DNA from 3 places in the Thermanaeromonas sp. C210 genome. Region 3 is predicted to be linked to each of the others. Evidence: riboswitches for the same ligand, from Rfam matches in the RefSeq annotation. Region 3 holds a riboswitch; each other region holds the start of a gene.

Region 1 (3,273 bases), on a different contig from region 3:
CTTGACGGCTTGGGGTTCCTGCCTTCCACCCGGCAGATCTATGAAACCCTGATCCGGAGCGCCTACGGTATGATCCTTATTACGGGACCCACGGGGAGCGGTAAAACAACAACCCTTTACGCCACCCTCAACGCCCTGAGTTCCCCGGAAAAGAACATAATCACCATCGAGGATCCGGTGGAATATCTGCTGCCGGGTATAAATCAGGTGAGGGTCAACCCCAAGGCCGGCCTGGATTTTGCCTCCGGCCTCCGGGCCATCCTGCGCCAGGATCCCGATATTATAATGGTCGGGGAGATCCGGGACCGGGAAACGGCGGACATATCTGTGCGGGCGGCCACCACCGGCCACCTGGTTCTGAGCACCCTGCACACCAACGACGCCGCCGGGGCCGTGACTCGCCTGCTGGACATGGGAGTAGAGCCCTTTCTCGTGAATTCTTCCCTCATAGGAGTCGTGGCCCAGCGCCTGGTACGCCTGATATGTCGTAATTGTCGTGAAACCTACCATCCCGCCCCCGAGGATCCGGCCCGCGCCTTTGCCCGGGACAAAAAGGGACTGGTGTTCTACAGGGGCCGCGGGTGCCCCCAATGCAATTACACGGGCTACCAGGGGAGAACGGCCCTCCACGAAGTCCTGGTCATGACGGAGGACCTCCGGGCCCTGGTGGCCGCAAAGGCTCCCTCCCACGAGATAAAAAAGGCGGCCGTAGCCGCGGGGATGGTGACCCTGCGGGAGGACGGCCTGGAGAAGGCCGGCCAGGGGCTTACAACCGTGGAGGAAGTAATGCGGGTGACTTTGGGAGGTTTATGATACGGCCATGCAAATACATATAAACGATGTTCTGGCTTCCGCAGCAGAGGTTGGCGCATCCGACGTACACCTCACGGTGGGGCTGCCGCCGGTGTTCAGGCGGCACGGGAAATTGGAAGTCCAGGAGGCCTGGCCGCCCCTGACGTCCGCGGTAATGGAGGCCGTGGTCCGGCAGATCCTGGGTTCCCGCTGGGAGGAATTCGTCCAACGGAAGGAACTCGACCTGGCTTACTCGGTTCCGGGACTGGGACGGTTCCGGGTGAATATTTTTTATCAGAGGGGCAGCGTAGGGGCGGCCATCCGTTTGGTGGCTGCGGCCATACGCTCCCTGGACGAACTGGGCCTTCCCCCGGTTGTGGGAGAACTCGTAGACCAACCCCACGGTTTAATCTTGGTCACCGGCCCTACGGGTAGCGGTAAAAGCACTACCCTGGCGGCCATGATCGACCGCATCAACGAGCGCCGGGCCTGCCATATAATCACCCTGGAGGATCCCATTGAGTACCTTCATCACCACAAGAAGAGCATTGTCAACCAGCGGGAAATAGGCTTCGACTCCCCCTCCTTCGCCAGCGCCCTGCGGGCAGCCTTAAGGCAGGATCCCGACGTGATCCTGGTCGGGGAGATGCGGGACCTGGAAACCATAGCCACGGCCATCACCGCCGCCGAAACCGGGCATTTGGTCCTGGCTACCTTGCACACGGGAAGGGCGGTGCAAAGTATAGACCGTATTATCGATGTGTTTCCTCCCCATCAACAGCCCCAGGTGCGCATCCAGCTGGCGGATGTCCTGGTGGGTGTGGTGACCCAGCAGCTCCTGCCGCGGGCCGACGGCCGGGGCAGGGTGGCGGCCGTGGAGATACTCATCGCCACCCCGGCCGTGCGCAACCTCATCCGGGAGGGCAAGACGCACCAGATTGTTTCCCATATGCAGACGGGGGGACGCTTCGGCATGCAGACCATGGAAATGGCCGTGAAGCAACTAGAGGCCCGGGGAATAATCGCCGGGGAAAATAGTTAGCGCGGCAGGATTCTGGAGATATTTGGCGAAATATAAACCCCTAAACCCGTTACCAGGGCAAACCCGGCGAAAGCCGGGGGCGCAAAGCTACGGGCCTAAGGGCAGGGAGGCCTAAGGTCGCCGGGCTGCCGGGAAGGTGCAGTTATTCCTGGAAGGCCGGCGCTTTTTGTTATGAGGGTAAGGTACAGGGCCAGGGATGCTGCTGGGAAACTCGTCCAAGGTTTCATAGAAGCGGACAACGAGCAGGCGGCCGGCCGCCTCCTGCGTAGCCGGGGACTTTTTATAACCGAACTGCGGCCGGTAGAGGATCAGCCGGATTACCTGCGCTCATTGCTTTGGAAGCGCGTAGGTCGCCGGGATCTCGCCCTCTTTTGCCGGCAGCTGGGAACCATGCTGGCGGCGGGCCTGCCCATTGTGAACGCCTTGAGGACCTTGAGCAGGCAGGAAGGCAATCCGCGGTTTAAAGCCAGCATAGACAGGGTGGTGGAAGATCTGGAGCAGGGGAACCCCCTCCACGCCGCCCTCGGCAAATCGCCGCAGGTATTCCCGCCGGTAATGGTATATTCGGTGGAGGCGGGCGAAGTGAGCGGCGCCCTGGATGAGATCCTGATGAGGCTGGCCGAACACTTTGAACGGGAGCACGAGGTCCAGGAAAAGATTAAGTCGGCCATGACCTATCCCCTGATAGTCCTGGTGGTATCCCTTCTGTCGATAGGTTTTATAATAACCTTTGTTTTGCCCATGTTCAGCAACATAATCGCCAATATGGGGGTCCCTTTACCGTGGCCCACCCGGGCGGTACTGGGCCTGGGCCGGTTTTTCAGGGAGTGGTGGCCCTGGATGGCCGCGGCCCTGGCCGCCGCGGGTTACGGGGCCTGGAGGTGGTCCCAACAGGAGAGGGTGAGGTATGCCCTGGATAAAATCGTACTACGATTTCCGGTCTTCGGGCATCTTAAGCACCAGGCTCTCCTTTCCCAGTTCAGTCGAACCCTGGGCACCATGCTGTCCAGCGGGGTGCCTATTCTACAGGCCCTGGAGGTGGTGGAAAGAACGGTAGGCAATCGCATACTGGCCGAGGCCATAGCCCTGGCCCAGGAGCAGGTACGGGATGGGAGGAGCATAGCCTCGCCCCTGGCGGAGAGCGGCGTCTTCCCGCCCATGGTAGTGGAGATGGTTACCGTGGGCGAGGAAACGGGTACTTTGGACGCCCTCCTGGCGAGGCTGGGAGCCTTCTACGACCGCGAAGTGGGCGAGATGGCCGCCCGGCTGTCCTCCCTCATCGAACCCCTTCTGATACTGGTCCTGGGCGGCGTGGTGGGAGTCATCGTAGTATCCGTGCTGCTCCCCGTATTCCAGGTGGTGGGGAGCGTGAGGTGAGGGGCGAGAGAAAGTATTGGTGCTGGTGACACGGGAGACGGTGGGAGAACAAAGTTGAATAT
Region 2 (3,273 bases), on a different contig from region 3:
TGTATTCTTCCTGGGAGCGTCCATCGAAACCGACCCCGGAATGGAAGCCGGCCAGGACGATATCCAGCCTTTCGAGGATCCCTTCCGGTACATCCAAGTGGCCCTCTTCATCGATGATATTAGCCTCTACCCCCCTCAAAATTTCTACTTCTCCCAGCTTGCGCGGCAGTGCTGTAATATTATGGAAATAATACTCGTGGGGACCGCCCGGCATGCGGAGGCCGTGGTCAGTGATGGCGATGAGCTTTAAACCTTTATCAGCCGCCGCTTCGGCCAGCTCTTTGACCGTACTGTACGCATGGCCGCTGGCCACGGTGTGGGTGTGGAGATCCGCTTCGCAGTACACCTCTACCTACCCCTTCCTGTTCTTTCCCGTCGCCCTCCAAATAAAGTATAACGCAAGATAGGCCCCTTGTCTTTGCAAAATCCTTCTAAAAAAAACCGGGCTTTATCAGCGAAATAGATCGCGCGTTCATAAATAATTCGCAGGCCGCGGGGCCATAATAGTAGTGTCAGGGTCCGTAAGGGCCGAGCCCAGAGGGTTGCCGGGTCTCCAGAGTGAGGCTCGGTAACCTTCGGCCAAAGGTTGGTACCGGGTCCCGGGGGCTCGGTACCAGCCGGCGGGCAGATCGCCGGTAGGTCCGTCAGGGCTTGCCGGCAGTCCAAGGATTGCCGGCAGGTCTGCAAGGATCACCGCCGGTCGAGCTAAGATAGTCAGGGGTGCCGCAGGCTTCTAGGCATTAGTTAGTGGGCTGGAGGTCGGCGCCTGGTCGAGAGATCCGGGTCGGCTTCTAAGGTATCCCTGATTATCGAGTCAAGGCTACGGTGAGTCCTGTAATGGTCTGGGGTAGTCGAAAGACTGCCTCGGGCTACGTAAGGATTTGTCGTAGCCGGAGCGAAGGTCCTTATGGGCTCTTTAGAAGGAAGGCCGCCATTTAAGTTTTGAGGGCGGCCTTCTATTGTTTTTCTTAAAAAAAATGGCCCAGATAACCTCTGGGCAAGTAAGTATATATAAAAAGGAGGTCAGAGGACGCTTTACTAAAGGGCTGGCGGGTAAGTGGTTTATCCTTTAATTGAAATTATAATTCATTACTGTTAAAAGTCCATGTTGTTCTCTTTAAGATTTCATTAATTTTGGAGGGCGTAGGCCGTCGCTGTCCTTTTAAAAGATGCATTGTTAAGGAGAAGAGGGCTTCGACCAGTTGGGGATCGAACTGGCTGCCGCTGCACTCCTTTACTTCTTGTAAGGCAGCCGCCAGTTCGCGCTTCTTCTGGTAAGGGCGGCTCGACGTCATGGCATCCAACGCATCGGCCAGGGCTATAATCCTGGCTCCCAGGGGTATTTCCCCCTTACAGAGGCCGCTGTAGCCGCTCCCATCCCACTTTTCGTGGTGATAAAGGACCATCTCCCTAATGGCTTGCCAGTCGTCTCCCTCGGGGAGCAGCCGGCAGCCTTCCCGGGGATGCTCATACATCTTTTGCCATTCGTCTTCGGTCAGGGGCCCCTTCTTATGCAGGATGCTACGGTCAATGGTAAGCTTGCCTACGTCATGTACCAGAGCTCCCCAAAAGGTTTGACGCACCTGGGCTTTTGGAAGTCCTAACTCCTGCGCCAATTGATAGCTGATGGCCGCCACGTGGACACTGTGGCGGTAAGTAAGCCGCGAGTGGTAATACAGGCGCTGTAGCAGAGTAACGACGGTGTCTTCCAGCACTTACCACGACATTCCTTCCTAAAAAGGCGCCCCCGGTAACGGCTCAAACAAAATAAACCTTGCTCCCAGGCAAGGCACTCCTTCCTTGCGAGCCGGCAGCCTGGCGATCATAGCCCCCCAGCGGGAGCCTTAGACCCATGGCTTTGTGCCCCTGCCTTTCGACAGGTTTACCCTGAGGCAGCTCACTTTTTTCGACGAAATTATTTATTGTTGTACCATATATTTACTTATTCGACACCGCCCTCCCGAATCCTACCCCCTGGGAGAATTCCCACCTATTCCCACCACTTGCAGATCCAGTTCCCGCGCCAGGGTTTGGACATACTGGAGGGCACAGCGCCGGCACAAGGCCTCCCCCCCCAGGATGATGAGGTTTACCGTGCACCCACACACGCCGCAGATCCTTTGGGGCTGGCTTTTGCGCAAGCACCACTCTCCCTCCTCCCGGACGACGAACTCCACTTCCTCTCCGGTCCGTATTCCCAGTTGTTGCCGCATTTCCGCCGGCAGGGTAACCCTCCCTTTGACGTCTACTACGCGCCGGTACACCTTCCTCCGCTCTTGTTCATCTTTATTTTTTGCGGGCATCTAACTCATCCCCCTTCCATCCTCCTCATTAGGGGAACTACAAAATGAAAGGTGCTGCCCTTCCCCACCTGGCTTTCCACCCCCACCGTGCCCCCGTAGGCTTCCACCATATGCTTCACGATGGCCAGACCCAGGCCCGTCCCTCCCATGGCCCGGGACCGCGCCTTGTCTACCCGGTAGAATCGTTCGAAGATCCGCGGCAGGCTCTCGGCGGGAATACCTATCCCCGTATCCCTCACCTGTACCCGGGCCCGCGAACCTTCCCGGGAGGCCGTCACCGTTACCGAACCCCCCTCCGGAGTGTACTTGATGGCATTATCCAACAGATTGAGGAGGATTTGGTCCAGGAAGTGTTCCGGAAGCCTCAGCAGGGGGAGGTCGGGGGGAAGGTCTGTCTTGAGACTCACTCCCCTTTCTTCAGCTAAAGGCCTTACCACCTCCATTACCCTTGCGACGGCCTGGGGCAGCGAGGCCCCCATCCCCACCGGTTCCGGCCTGCGGTGTTCCACCCGGGAAAGGGTTAAGAGGTCCTCGATGAGGCGCTGCAGGCGCTGGGCTTCGCTATTGATAATCCCCAGGAAGCGGCGGCTGGTCTTCTCATCGGCCAGGGCCCCCTCCAGGAGGGTTTCCACAAAGCCCCGGATGGAAGTGAGGGGCGTGCGCAGTTCATGGGAAACATTGGCCACGAATTCGCTGCGCATCTGCTCCAGACGCCGGATCTCGGTTATATCCCGCAGGGAAAGGACGGCTCCCACAATGCGGCCCCGCTCCCCCAGGATGGGGGCTCCGTGGACGCGGAAAAGGCCGGCGCTGGTAGGAAAGAGCCTTACTTCGGCCTCCGCCGGCTTACCTTTATCCAGGATCTCCTTGGCCAGCCGGTCCAGTTCGTGATTGCGGATGATCTCCAGGAGATACTTTTGCTGCATCTCGTGCTCCTTTTTCTCCAAGAGAGCCTCCGCCGCCGGGTTGC
Region 3 (3,273 bases):
GAAAAACCGTCGACCTGGTAAGCAACCGGTGGGGGAGTAGTGGGGGCCCTTCCTGTGGGGCCCCTCCTGTTCCCACCAGCGCGCCTTATCAGCTCTCACCTAGGCCGACCGCCCCGGTTTATCCCCGCCGTCGGGCACGGCCCTTCACGTAGCCAACATGAACCCGCCTATAAGGGCCTTCCGGCCCCATTTATGGTGTACCCCCGTAAACTGGGAAGGAACCTCCTCGCCCGGAACAGGAAAAAAGCAGGAAAGGGCTCCAGTTTTGTCGAATTAACCCGGAGTTCGCCTCAAAGGGAGAAGTTGCATGGAAAGGAAAAAGCTCCTTCTTCTGGTGTTGCCGGGGCTCTTTCTGGCCTTTTGGTCCTGCGGACTCCAAAGCGTCCTCCATTCCTCCCCCCGGGAAGTGGGTCCGAACCTGGTCGGCTACGACCGGGTGGTGCTGGACCCGCCCCCCGTGAAAATGGGCGGAGAAATCCTTATCCCGGCCCGCTATCTTTCCCCCGCCGGACGGGGGTACGCTGCGTCTCCTGCCGGGCAGTATCTCCCCTTAGATGCCGCCCTGGATGCCTGGGGTCTGGCGTTTTCAGGTGTTGATCCCCGGGAAGTGAAGCTCCCCGTTCCGGACGGGGGCTGGTCGGGCCGGTTCCGTTATCGCTTTCACCCCGTATATAACATCCAGGCCAGGCTAGACCTCGCCGGAGAGCTCCTGCAGGGCAAGCTCTTGCTGGCCTACCAAAACCCCTATTTTTACCCCTTAACCGAGCTCCAATTCAATCTCCCGGCCAATGGCATGGCCGAGGCGGCAAATTCCCTGACCGTTCACCGCGTTAAAATAAATCAAATAGAAGCCGCCTTTATGGTTCAAGGCACCAGGCTGGAGGTGCCCTTGAACCGGCCCCTCTTTTCTAGGCAAACCTTGGTAGTAGAAATAGATTTCTCCACCCATATACCGGATAGAGCGGCCCGGCTGGGAGTCTTTGACGGGGTTACCATGGTTTCCGGCTGGTATCCCCTTTTAGCGCCGCGGCAGGAGGGAGCCTGGCAGGGGATGGCAGAAGGGGCGAGCTTTGGCGAACCTTATTTTGCCGACGCAGCCTACTACCAGGTGGATCTCCGGGTGCCTTCCCACCTGGTAGTGGTGGCCAGCGGCCGGGTTACGGGCCGCACAGAAGGTGGTGGCTGGACCGGCTGGTCCTTCAGCAGTGAACATCCCATCCGGGAGTTCGCCTTTGCCGCAGGCGCCGGGTGGCAATTCGCTGGCCGCCGGGTGGGGCCGGTGGAGCTGGTGGTGGCCACCCGCAGTCGGCCGTCCCCCGAGATACTGGATACGGCGGTTCAGGCTTTAAAGTATTTTCAAGAGTACTGGGGCACCTATCCCTATTCCTATCTTCACCTGGTAGAGGTTCCCCTGGAGGGGCTTTCGGGAATGGAGTATCCCGGTCTGATCTTCCTGAGCACCTTAAAGGGGTACAGCCCGCCGGTGGTCGTCCATGAGGTGGCCCATCAGTGGTGGTATAACCTGGTGGGGAACGACAGTATCCGGGCGGCCTGGATCGACGAAGGGCTGGCGGAATACAGCACCTTGCTCTACTACAGCTTCGCGGACCCCGACTACTACCGGATGTGCAAGGAGGAGATCGCTTCCGTGGCGGGGAGGGAACTTGAGCTCGCGGACTTACCTTTGACCGCCTATGCATCGGAAGAAGATTACCGCCGCATTGTCTACCGCCAGGGGGTTCTTTACTGGCTGCGCTGGGAGGAAAGCATGGGCCGGCAAGCCCTGGGTGATGCCCTGCGGTACGTCCAGGAGTATTATCGCTTCGAAAGAGTAGGGGTGGAGGCGTTACAGCGGATACTCGAGTTTTACCGGGATCCCCAGAAACATCTTGCCTATTGAGGCCCGATTCAAGTATAATTAAGGCGAAATTGACAGAATTTCCCCGAAAAAGGCAAACCGGCCGAAAGGCCGGGGCGCAAAGCTACAGGGTCTAAGGCCGTCTTTGTGGCGGCTATGACAGCCAGCTGCCGTGGGTGGACCGGGGCTACCCGCAGTGTTTCGTAGCCCCTTTTTATTATAAATTAAATTAAATGAAGTAGTTCATAAGGTTTAAGGAGGTAAAAGGGAAGTGGCAAGGTTGTCGTTGCGTCGTCGCCGAGCGGGGCAGGACAAGGGGGAGGTGAAGGGCAAGGAGGCAAAAAGAAGTTTTTTCCTGGCCCGGCTAAAGCTGCGTACCAAATTAATGGGCGGCTTCCTTCTGGTCATTGCCGTCTTCGTGGCCGTCGTTATCATTGTTAACTTCAATCTCCAGCGCATTTCCCAGGTGGCCGAGGAAGTCGTCAAGCTTCAGGAGCAACATGAGTTATTTACCGAAATGTCCAATGCCATATGGGATAGTTACCGGCGGACTACCGACTACATTATCAACGGTTCCCAGACCCATGTTTTGAGTTTCCAGGACTCCATGGAGCGGTTTGACGAGGCCAAGGGCCAGCTGGACCAGATGGAACTGGACGACCAGGCCCGAGGGTTTTTGGGCGCCATGGCCATGGCCGCCAAGAGTTTTAGAGATAGTTTTGAAGGAACCATCCTCAAAACCAGCCGCGAAGATCGGATGCAGGCTCTCCCTATCTTGAGTTTTCAGATGGGGGCTGCGGTGGACAATGTCAACAACGTCGGGAGCCATTTAAAGCAGGAAATGGCCGTCCGGCGGGATGAGGCCCAGAATCAGTTACATACCGCCATTATCTATACTAGGTCCACCCTCCTGACGGGCCTCATACTGGCCTTCCTCATGGGTATGGCGGTGGCGTTCCTTTTCACCCGCCTTATCGGCCGTCCTATAGCTCAAATTGCAGCCTACGCCGACCGGGTAGCGGACGGGGATCTTACCGTGGCCGCCTTAGCCGTTAAATCCGACGACGAGCTGGGGCAGCTGGCACGGGCCTTTAACGCCATGGTGGCCAAACTGCGAGAGCTCATCGGCCAGGCCAGGGCTATGTCCACCGAAGTGGCCCGCTCCAGCCAGGACCTGGCCCAGATGTCCCAGGAGCTGGGGGAAGCGGCCCGGCAGGTGGCGGTTACCGCCCAGGAAATGGCGCGGGGTGCCGAGCACCAGGCACAGCAGGTGAGCGAGACGGCCACGGCCATCGAGGGCCAGGCTAGCAGGGTGGAAAGCGTCCACAACCAGGCTGAGGAAATGGCCACCTTTTCCGGGCTGGTGGTGGAGAAGACCGGGGAGGGGGCCCGCACGGTAGAAGAGGCCAACCGCC

Evidence for each region. A riboswitch is a leader RNA that binds a small molecule or an ion and turns the genes downstream of it on or off. The one in region 3 is predicted to bind cyclic di-GMP.
Region 1: another riboswitch for cyclic di-GMP. It lies ahead of TAMC210_RS08155 (type II secretion system F family protein); the one in region 3 lies ahead of TAMC210_RS12615 (methyl-accepting chemotaxis protein).
Region 2: another riboswitch for cyclic di-GMP. It lies ahead of TAMC210_RS07320 (HD-GYP domain-containing protein); the one in region 3 lies ahead of TAMC210_RS12615 (methyl-accepting chemotaxis protein).

Annotation. Positions count from the first base shown of each region.
Region 1 covers NZ_BLWF01000003.1:146,993-150,265, forward strand. The annotation lists gene TAMC210_RS08145 (GspE/PulE family protein) at 1-813, shown strand, start outside; gene TAMC210_RS08150 (type IV pilus twitching motility protein PilT) at 821-1,834, shown strand; cyclic di-GMP riboswitch class I at 1,881-1,967, shown strand; gene TAMC210_RS08155 (type II secretion system F family protein) at 2,006-3,211, shown strand.
Region 2 covers NZ_BLWF01000002.1:635,714-638,986, reverse strand. The annotation lists gene TAMC210_RS07325 (phosphatase) at 1-346, opposite strand, end outside; gene TAMC210_RS07320 (HD-GYP domain-containing protein) at 1,080-1,715, opposite strand; cyclic di-GMP riboswitch class I at 1,807-1,897, opposite strand; gene TAMC210_RS07315 (AbrB/MazE/SpoVT family DNA-binding domain-containing protein) at 1,968-2,303, opposite strand; gene pnpS (two-component system histidine kinase PnpS) at 2,309-3,273, opposite strand, start outside.
Region 3 covers NZ_BLWF01000004.1:459,168-462,440, reverse strand. The annotation lists gene TAMC210_RS12625 (S1C family serine protease) at 1-21, shown strand, start outside; gene TAMC210_RS12620 (M1 family metallopeptidase) at 308-1,900, shown strand; cyclic di-GMP riboswitch class I at 1,942-2,033, shown strand; gene TAMC210_RS12615 (methyl-accepting chemotaxis protein) at 2,130-3,273, shown strand, end outside.